DNA from 3 places in the Vibrio sp. RC586 genome. Region 3 is predicted to be linked to each of the others. Evidence: riboswitches for the same ligand, from Rfam matches in the RefSeq annotation. Region 3 holds a riboswitch; each other region holds the start of a gene.
The links. Region 3 has a riboswitch for lysine ahead of VOA_RS12060 (Na+/H+ antiporter NhaC family protein). Riboswitches for the same ligand answer to the same signal wherever they lie in the genome.
Positions count from the first base shown of each region.

Region 1 (3,244 bases), on a different contig from region 3:
TGGGGGCTGAAACCACCGAAAGATTGGTTGGTGGCGGAATAAAAAACGCCCTGCGTTTGCAGGGCATTCTTTTAAACTCGATGCAAGTCAATGGGGGGTTAGGCCTCAACCGGTTCTTGCTGCCAACGGTTTTGGCGTAAGTTAAATGCGCAAAACAGTACAAACCACACGCTGCTCGCGGCTAAACCAGCCCAAACAGAGTGCAGTAAGCCCATTGCAAGATAACCAAGTAGTGCTCCCATTGCGGCACTGATTGCGTAAGGAAGCTGAGTTACCACGTGATCAATATGGTGGCTACCTGCGCCAGTCGCAGAAAGAATACTGGTACTGGAAATGGGTGAAGCATGATCACCAAACACCGCGCCTGCCAATACGGCAGAGAGAGTTGGCAACATCAGGCTGATGTCTGACGCCGCAGCAATATCACCCGCCAAAGGCAGCATAATGCCGAAGGTTCCCCAACTGGTACCGGTAGCAAAAGCCATCAAACAAGACAGAACGAATACCAAAGCAGGCAGCAGTTCAACAGGCAGATTGCCTTGAGTCAGAGAGGCGAGATAAATACCGGTTTGTAGATCACGAACCACACCGCCAATCGTCCAAGCAAACAGCAAAATGATGATCGCAGGCATCATGGCCATCACGCCTTTTGGTGCGGTAGATAACCAAGTTTGCGCAGACAGTTTTAAGCGCAGTGACAGGAGAATCGAGACGCTCAAGCTACACAGCGCCGCATAAACCAGTGATTGCGCCACATTGGTATTTTCGAGTGCGCCAATTAGGGAAAAGGATTCTCCGTTCGCGGCAAGTACATCGTTACCCGTTTGAATCATGAAAATCAGCGTAGTAATCGTGAGCACCGCGATAGGTAACACCATATCAATCATAGTGCCGCGAGCGTTTTCTCCGCCTTCCATATCTAAGCCTGCAGGGCGGCCTTTGCTTTCATCCCACAATTTACCTTCACGAGCCCATGCTTCATGTTGGCGCATTGGGCCAATATCCATCGGCAGAAAGATCACCGCCAAAACCATAAGCAGCGTAAATACCGCGTACAGGTTCATCGGGATCATTTGTACGAAGGCTGAAATGGCGCTGATTTCCGTCATCTGATGAGCCGTTAAAATGCCGCCAATCAAAGCGATGATGTAAGCGCCCCAAGAGGAAATCGGTGTAATAACACACACTGGCGCAGCAGTGGAATCGAGCAGGTAAGCCAGTTTGGCGCGCGAAATTTGGAAACGATCAGTCACTGGGCGGCAAATGGCACCAACGGACAGGCTATGGAAAAAGTCATCAATAAAAAAGGCAAATACCATTAAACCCGTCAGTGCTTTAGCACTGCGACGATCTTTACACTTACGTTCAGCCCATACGGCAAACGCACGCGTTGCGCCAGAAGCAGTCATTAAACTGATCAAGCCACCAAGCAACAGCATAAACACCAACATGTTGATGTTGTCGTGGTTTGCTGCACCATCAGCCCAGAATAATCCGCTGATTTTACCGAGCAGGTATTGCAAAGTAGCGAGAGGAGAGAAATGGTTGAGCATCATCGCTCCGGCCAAAATGCCTGCCCCTAAAGAGAGCAGAACTCGGCGCGTGGTAATGGCCAGTAACACCGCGAGCAGTGGCGGGATGACCGAATAAATCGAGTCAGAATAAAGGGCTAAATTCATGGATCTCACATCACCTTTTCAGGTGGAGATCTACCAGCAGGATAAAAAACACATTTCAGCGAAATAACACTTCTTATCCTTCAAGGTAGCGCTCCATAGACAACAAACTATGGCAGTCCGGCATTTGTTCAATGCTGGCCCAGCAAACGTCGATGACGCAACGATCGCTTCGGCGCTGTACCCTTTAACCAGTCATCATTGGGGTCAACCTACGACTGGCGACTCATGAACAGCGCGCCTCTACTTAAAGGAACTTGCACCACACTCATAGCGTGAACTATGAGGTGTGGTATGCAATGTATATTACTGTCTTTTCGAGTGACGACAAGATTTAATTTCCCCATTTCTGCATCGAAATTGATCTCATCCGGTATATTCATTCAGTTGGCAGAATTTTGCATTTTAAATCGCAATCGGCATTTCATCCGATGGAGGTTGCTTGGTGTAAACGCGTTTCAGTCCCCATAACGCCAGTACCGACATCAACAGCATGATAATGCCCAGAGGCAGTTGGTCTGATGCTGGGAACATTGCCGCAAATAAGGTTGCTAACCCTGCACCTAAATTCTGCATTCCACCCAAAATCGCGCCGCCAGTCCCTGCGTGATAAGGAAAGGGTGAAAGAGCCCCAGTGGTGGCGGCTGGAAACAAAATACCTGCACCAAGGAAGTAGATGGTTGCACCACCAATCAATGATAATGCCGTTGTCATACCCAAGAGACCAGGCAGTAAAATGACCATGGAACCCGTTAGAATCGCGATTAAACCTACACGCATCGCCTTTTTTTCACGCCAGCGGCGAGCAATCACGTTGGAAAGCCAAGCGCCTGCCAAATAGCCAGGAATGGGTAGCACAAACAGCAAACTTACCGTGGTTGCAGGCAAACCCAGTACACCGCCCAATAATACCCCAGCTGCGGCTTCAAACACGGCCAGTCCAGCAAAGGTCGCCACTAAGCAGATTAAGTAACCTTGGAAGCATCGATCAGACAACACATAGTGATAACTGCGCAGTACTGGCTCTTTTTTACGTGCAGCCGCGGGCAGTGTTTCGATCATGCTGGCCATCATGGTGATCACCACTGCAATCGCAAACAGTGACAAAAAGAGGTAGCTTGAGCGCCAGCCAAAGCTTTCCGTCAGATACCCCCCTAAAACAGGGGCAACCAGAGGTGAGAAAATCAGGCACATACTGATTAAGCTATTCACTTTGTGCAGTTCAGCGCCATCAAAACAGTCGCGAGATAAGGTTCGTGCCATCGCACCACCGCAACCAATACCCAAACCTTGCACGAAGCTGCCGATCAAAAACCAAGAATATTCTTGTGCAAACAGGGCGACCAGTGAGCCCAAAATATAAATCACTAGACCTGCAACAATAATGGGTTTACGCCCAATACGATCCGACAGCGTGCCGTAAACAAATTGCGACAAACCATAAGGAATAAGATAACAGGCCATCACCGCTTGTAACGCGGCGGGGGAAACCAGAAATTCTTGTGCCATGTAACCAATCGAAGGCACGTACATGGTTTGAGTCGCTTGGCCGACCGCAGCCAGAATTG
Region 1 is NZ_ADBD01000008.1:595,481-598,724, forward strand. Features, by position in the region: gene VOA_RS07920 (ABC transporter substrate-binding protein) at 1-42, shown strand, start outside; gene VOA_RS07915 (Na+/H+ antiporter NhaC family protein) at 99-1,679, opposite strand; lysine riboswitch at 1,758-1,930, opposite strand; gene emrD (multidrug efflux MFS transporter EmrD) at 2,082-3,244, opposite strand, start outside.
Region 1: another riboswitch for lysine. It lies ahead of VOA_RS07915 (Na+/H+ antiporter NhaC family protein); the one in region 3 lies ahead of VOA_RS12060 (Na+/H+ antiporter NhaC family protein).

Region 2 (3,244 bases), on a different contig from region 3:
TGCGGAATATCTGCATGAAAAAATGCGTAAAGAGATTTGGGGCTACGCGAGCGATGAAAATCTTTCCAATGATGAGCTGATCCGCGAGCGTTATCAGGGGATTCGACCAGCGCCTGGTTATCCTGCCTGTCCAGAGCACACCGAGAAAGCGACCTTGTGGCAGATGCTGAATGTTGAAGAGACCATCGGCATGTCACTGACCACTAGCTATGCGATGTGGCCGGGCGCTTCGGTATCCGGTTGGTATTTCTCGCATCCTGATTCTCGCTATTTTGCGGTCGCGCAGATCCAACAAGATCAGCTGCACAGCTACGCTGAGCGTAAAGGCTGGAGTTTGCAAGAAGCCGAAAAATGGCTAGCGCCTAACCTTGATGCTTAATCAATAAAACAGTAATCCACAATAACAAGAGGCCACATTATGTGGCCTCTTAGTTTTTATCTCTTGGCGAGTTGAGTTTTATTCTTGCTCAAACAGCTCTTTATGCAGCTTCTGAACCGCTTGCTTAGAGACAGATTCATGCAGCAAGAAGCAGAGGTTGTGTGCGCTCGCGCCATAACAGATCATGCGTAGATTGTAATCTTCCAGCACGCCGAACACTTGTTTTGCGTAGCCGCGGCTCTCTTTCATCTTGTTACCAATCAAGGCAATCAAGCACAGGTTGTATTCCACTTCTACGGTACACAGCTCTTCCAATTCGGTACGCACCGCTTCTGGCAATTCTGGCGCACCACCGGAGGTATCGGTTTTATCCAGTGTCAGTGACACACTGATTTCTGAGGTGGTGATCAGATCGACCGAAATCTTATGCTTGGCGAGAATTTCAAACACTTTGGCGAGGAAGCCGTAAGCGTGGAACATCTGCGCGCTACGCAGTGTCACCATGGTTTGATTGCAACGTAATGCGAGTGCGCGATACAGCGGCGCGCTTTCGACTTGTTTACGGATCCAAGTGCCACCTTTTTCTGGTTCTTTTGAAGAGCCAACAAACACCGGAATGCCATGACGTACCGCTGGAAGCAAGGTGGATGGATGCAAAATCTTGGCACCAAAATTGGCCATTTCTGAGGCTTCGCTAAAGCTTATCTCAGGAATCGGCGCTGCTTTTGGCGCGATACGTGGATCGGTACTGTAGATCCCCGGTACGTCAGTCCAAATTTCCAAGCCACAAGCTTGCACGGCTTCGGCAATCAAAGCGGCTGAATAATCACTGCCACCACGACCTAAAGTGGTGGTATTACCTTGGGCGTCAGAGCCAATAAAGCCTTGAGTCACCACGACATACTGCTCACATAATGGAACCAGTTTTTCTTTGGCCAACTGAGCGATTTCTGCCAATTGTGGTTCAGCACGACCGTAGTGGTCATCCGTACGTAGCACTTCACGAATGTCGAAACGTACCGCATCAACACCACGCTCACGCATCAGTTGAGCCAAGATATAAGTAGAAATCAGCTCACCACACGCTACTAAGTGGTCGGTCAGTTTCTTGCTCGATTGAAATGAGGCGGCTTCCGCTGCACTGGCTACGGAGTCCAATACCGCTTTGACTTCTTTCTCGACGCGGGTTGGATCCGCGAGCTGGTCGATAATGACATAATGGATATCAGCCAGTTGTTGCAAAATCGCTTGGCGGCGTTCAGCAGATGCAACGCCATTGGCCAGTTCGACCAATAAATTGGTCACGCCAGAGCAGGCGCTGCTAACGACTAAGCGTGTTTGTGGATTGTTTTCGATAATGGCCGAACAACGGCTCATGGCTTCAAAGTTGGCGACACTAGTACCACCAAATTTGGCGACGTTAAATGTGCTCACGGCAATTCTCCCAGACTTCCTGAAAAACGAGTTGTTGGTAACCCAACGTCCAATGTTGTGAAGAGAGTGTTTTTTAATAGAGCAAAATAGAGGAGTGACTATAGAAAGATTTCCCTCAGAAGCTCTTCATCAGATTCGAGCTGATGACAGTTGAAGGGATTCAGCCCATTCAACCGATAAACCAAAGCCGCAACTTTAATTCACCTCGGCACTACTCCCCCTGAATGTTCTGTTTTGGAGTTGAGGCTCCACAAAACATCTGCCTGGGCAGTGCTCCTCTTCTGCTAGATAGCTCACACATTGAACGGTGTTGGTGAAATCTTGTCAACGACAAAATGTTCCAAAAGTGCAAATAAAAATGCATTAGTGTGACAACGATTAACACTCTGGACATAGGTCGAATTGTTGCTGCAACTTAATTGCATTACTCTGATGGTTCTGGTCGCCACAACAAGGAGTCGTTATGACTATTCGTAGCTTTATCCCCCCGCATCGGATTTTGATGGGGCCGGGGCCTTCTGATATTCCGCCACAAGTTCTGCAAGCGCTCAGCCGCCCCACCGTTGGTCATCTTGATCCTCTGTTTATCGGTATGATGGATGAGCTGAAACAGCTGTTGAAATATGCCTTCCAAACTGAAAACGAATTCACGATTGCTGTTTCTGCGCCGGGCAGTGCGGGTATGGAAGCCTGTTTTGTTAACCTTGTAGAGCCTGGCGATAAAGTGATTGTGTGTCGCAATGGGGTGTTTGGTGAGCGGATGCGCGATAACGCTGTGCGTTGTGGGGCAGACGTTGTGGTGGTTGATGATGAATGGGGTTGCCCAGTCGGCGTTGAAAAAGTGCAAGCCGCGATACATGAGCATCCGGATGCGAAAATACTGGCTTTTGTACAAGCAGAAACTTCAACCGGAGCCTTAAGTGATGCGCAAGCGTTAGGTGCTCTAGCGAAGCAGCATGGCCTGCTGACGATTGTCGATGCGGTGACTTCGCTTGGCGGTGTTCCCCTGCTGGTGGATGAGTGGCAACTGGATGCGGTGTATTCTGGCAGTCAAAAATGCCTCTCTTGTGTGCCAGGTTTGGCTCCGTTGACGTTTTCACCTCGTGCAATTGAGAAGATTCAATCACGTAAAACGCCGATTCAAAGCTGGTTCCTCGATCAGAGCTTGGTGTTAGGTTATTGGAGTGGCGCAGGCAAACGCAGCTATCACCATACCGCTCCGGTTAATAGCTTGTACGCGCTGCATGAAGCGCTGCTGATTTTACAGCAGGAAGGGTTAGAGCAAGCGTGGCAGCGCCATCGTGTGATGCACGACAAGCTTAAACAAGGTTTAGAGCAACTGGGCTTTAAGTTTGTGGTGGCAGAGCCGTATCGTTTGCCGCAGTTGAACGCGATTTATGTGCCGGAAGGCATTGATGAAGCGAAAGTGCG
Region 2 is NZ_ADBD01000003.1:42,483-45,726, reverse strand. Features, by position in the region: gene metH (methionine synthase) at 1-379, shown strand, start outside; gene lysC (lysine-sensitive aspartokinase 3) at 458-1,813, opposite strand; lysine riboswitch at 1,925-2,102, opposite strand; gene VOA_RS16950 (pyridoxal-phosphate-dependent aminotransferase family protein) at 2,277-3,244, shown strand, end outside.
Region 2: another riboswitch for lysine. It lies ahead of lysC (lysine-sensitive aspartokinase 3); the one in region 3 lies ahead of VOA_RS12060 (Na+/H+ antiporter NhaC family protein).

Region 3 (3,244 bases):
CATGACATGGCTGCAAATAAATACCACAAAGAAAATGTACCTAATTCAAGCAAACACCAGCATGAATTTTTAACTTATTCATCCTTTTCTCAAGTTTGTAAATACTCAAATCGTGCGAGCTACGAGGTACTAGCCCAACATTCTCCACGTCTTTCTCGGGGCCTACCTGAGCGTGAAGATAGCCTTGAAGAGGCATATTGGGAAAGATAAAAAAGGCTCCTTCGGGAGCCTTTATCATTTGGGTCTGCTATTAGAATTACAGAGAGAATTCTTCCAGAGATTTGCCTTCGTCCAGCGCCTTTTGGATCACTGAAGGAGTGCGACCTTGGCCTGTCCAAGTTTTTTCTTCACCATTGGTGTCGATGTACTTGTATTTTGCAGGGCGAGGAGCACGTTTGCTTTTTGCTTTAGTTTTGGTTTCGCCAGAAAGCGCAGAAATAAGCGCTTCTAGATCAATACCATCTTTAGCAATTTGCTCAGCAATCGCTGCCAATTTTGCTTCTTGTTCTGCACGAGCAGCAATCTCTTCTGCTTCTGCGTCTTTGCGCTCTTCAACAACGATAGTTAATTTATCTAGAGCTTCTTCAAGTTGTTCAATAGTCAGTTCACGTGCATACGCGCGTAGGCTACGAATATTTAATAAAGTCTTAGTGATTTCCGACATTACCATTTCCTGTTCACAATTTGGATAACGAGTTAATATTAAACCTAGCTTATTATACTGACAAGTTTTCGCTGTAAATATTAAGTCAAAATAACAAGAAAGTAAAAATTAATTATTAGGGATTATTTCCTCACCTTAAGAAAACTTCATATAAAAGTAACCGCAGGTGACTTATAACATGGATAAATTATTTTAGTTCTATATATCAAGGTTAGAGGTTTTTTTATGAATGAAGTTTCTATGAAATGATCGAATTGTGAGCTATGCCACTTGTTTTTCCACTTACCTCCTAGTTGCATTGATATTTTTGTTAAGTAAAATGTGTCGTACCTAATGCGAAAAGCGGGCTGAACTTGATCCAAATGAGTTGGAATAGTCAGCCACGAGGTTTTCGCCGTAGAGGAGCGGTTACGAAGAGTATCCACAATTAGGGTGATGCCTATGAGTTGTGGAGAAAGGCGTTGTCGCCGAAGTCAGTTTGCCGATCAAAGCAACTGGCTGGGGTTACATCAAATAGGTGTAACACTGCCATAGTCTATATTGTTGTTAAACTATGGAGCGCTACTGTAGGGTTGGGTGAAGTGTTCGCTTCCCTTTCGCTTAGTTCAACATAAATTAAGTTGACATGAAGTTGCTTAATTTGTCTGCAGTAGATCTCTAACCATTTTTACTGGTTTTGGAAGATCATGAATTTAATCGATTTTGCCTCTTCGCCACTCTCTGTTGTACCACCACTGGTTGCATTGAGTTTGGCAATTGTTACTCGCCGTGTATTACTTTCTCTCGGTGTGGGTATTTTCTTAGGTGCATTACTACTGGCTGACTATTCTGTTGGTCAATCTGCACAATATATTGCTACTCAAGTTGGCAGTGTATTTGTGAAAGAGGGTGCCATTAATGCGTGGAACATGAGTATTGTTGGCTTTTTGCTATTGTTAGGCATGATGACCGCATTGCTGACTCTTTCAGGTGGGACTCGCGCTTTTGCGCTCTGGGCTCAAGAGAGAGTGAAAAGTAAACGAGGCTCAAAATTACTAGCAGCATTCTTAGGCGTATTCATTTTTGTTGACGACTATTTTAACAGCCTAGCTGTTGGTTCTATCGCTCGCCCTGTAACGGACCGCTTTTACGTTTCTCGCGCTAAGTTAGCCTATATTCTTGATTCTACAGCGGCACCAATGTGTGTGGTGATGCCGGCTTCAAGTTGGGGGGCTTATATCATGACCATTATCGGCGGTATTTTGGTTTCGCACGGCATTGAAGATTACTCTGCGTTAGGCGCTTATCTTCGCCTAGTACCGATGAACTTCTATGCGATCTTTGCGTTGTTAATGGTGTTTGCGGTGGTGTGGTTCCAAATGGATATCGGCCAGATGCGCAAACATGAAATAGCCGCTTCTCAAGGTCGTGGTTTTGAAGAAGACCCTAGCACCGATGCGAAAGAAGCGCATGAGCTAAATGAAGAGCTCGATATTCACGAAAGTGAAGGTGGCACGGTTTTAGATTTGGTTCTACCTATCGTATTCCTTGTTGTTGCGACGATTAGCGCAATGATTTGGACTGGCGCGAGCGCATTAGCAGAAAGCGGTCAATCCTTTAATATTTTTGGGGCGTTTGAAAATACCAATGTCGGTACTTCATTGGTTTATGGCGGATTAGTTGGTCTGGCGATGGCCTTTGTCACCGTACTTCGTCAAAAATTGCCAACCGTTGAAATCGCAAAAACCTTGTGGACTGGTGCTAAATCGATGTTTGGTGCGATTCTGATCCTGATTTTTGCGTGGACCATAGGTTCTGTCATCGGTGACATGAAGACCGGTGCTTATCTCTCTTCTCTCGTACAAGGAAATATTGACCCACATTGGCTTCCGGTCATTCTGTTCATCTTGTCAGGTGCAATGGCTTTCTCCACTGGAACGTCATGGGGCACTTTTGGCATCATGCTGCCGATTGCGGGTGACATGGCGGGAGCCACCGATATTGCGTTGATGCTGCCAATGCTTGGTGCAGTGCTTGCTGGTTCAGTATTTGGTGACCACTGCTCGCCGATTTCCGATACCACCATCCTGTCATCGACCGGAGCGCGTTGTCATCATATTGATCACGTCTCCACTCAACTGCCTTATGCGTTAGCGGTTGCTCTGGTTTCCGCATTGGGGTACGTGGTGCTTGGTATGTTTAGCTCCCTATGGCTCGCATTAGGTGCCGCCTCCGTTGCTTTTGTGATGGTGTGCGTTCTCTTTGCTTTGCTCTCCAAGGCGAAAGTCAGTAAGCAAGTTTCTGCTTAATGAGATCAAGTATATGGAAAGGAGGCCATAGAGCCTCCTTTCTTATGTTCCAAAAGTCGTCATAAAAAAATAACCAGAAAAGTGTCAATTTGTGGTTGAAAAAAAAACTCAGCTTGGTTAGTGTGAAGGCAGTTCTTAAGCAGACAGAAACCACTAAGTATGCGTAATTTCGTAATGAACATTCATCACCATCATCATCCCTAAGGTGTCTTTCGGGAGATGTACGCATACCCGGGGGACAGGAATCTCCCGGAGTTGAAATCAGAGCCATAAAAAGATTCTAACCCTCGGG
Region 3 is NZ_ADBD01000007.1:462,015-465,258, reverse strand. Features, by position in the region: gene VOA_RS12050 (inosine/guanosine kinase) at 1-210, shown strand, start outside; gene VOA_RS12055 (H-NS family histone-like protein) at 257-664, opposite strand; lysine riboswitch at 1,054-1,236, shown strand; gene VOA_RS12060 (Na+/H+ antiporter NhaC family protein) at 1,351-2,952, shown strand; His leader region at 3,135-3,244, shown strand, end outside.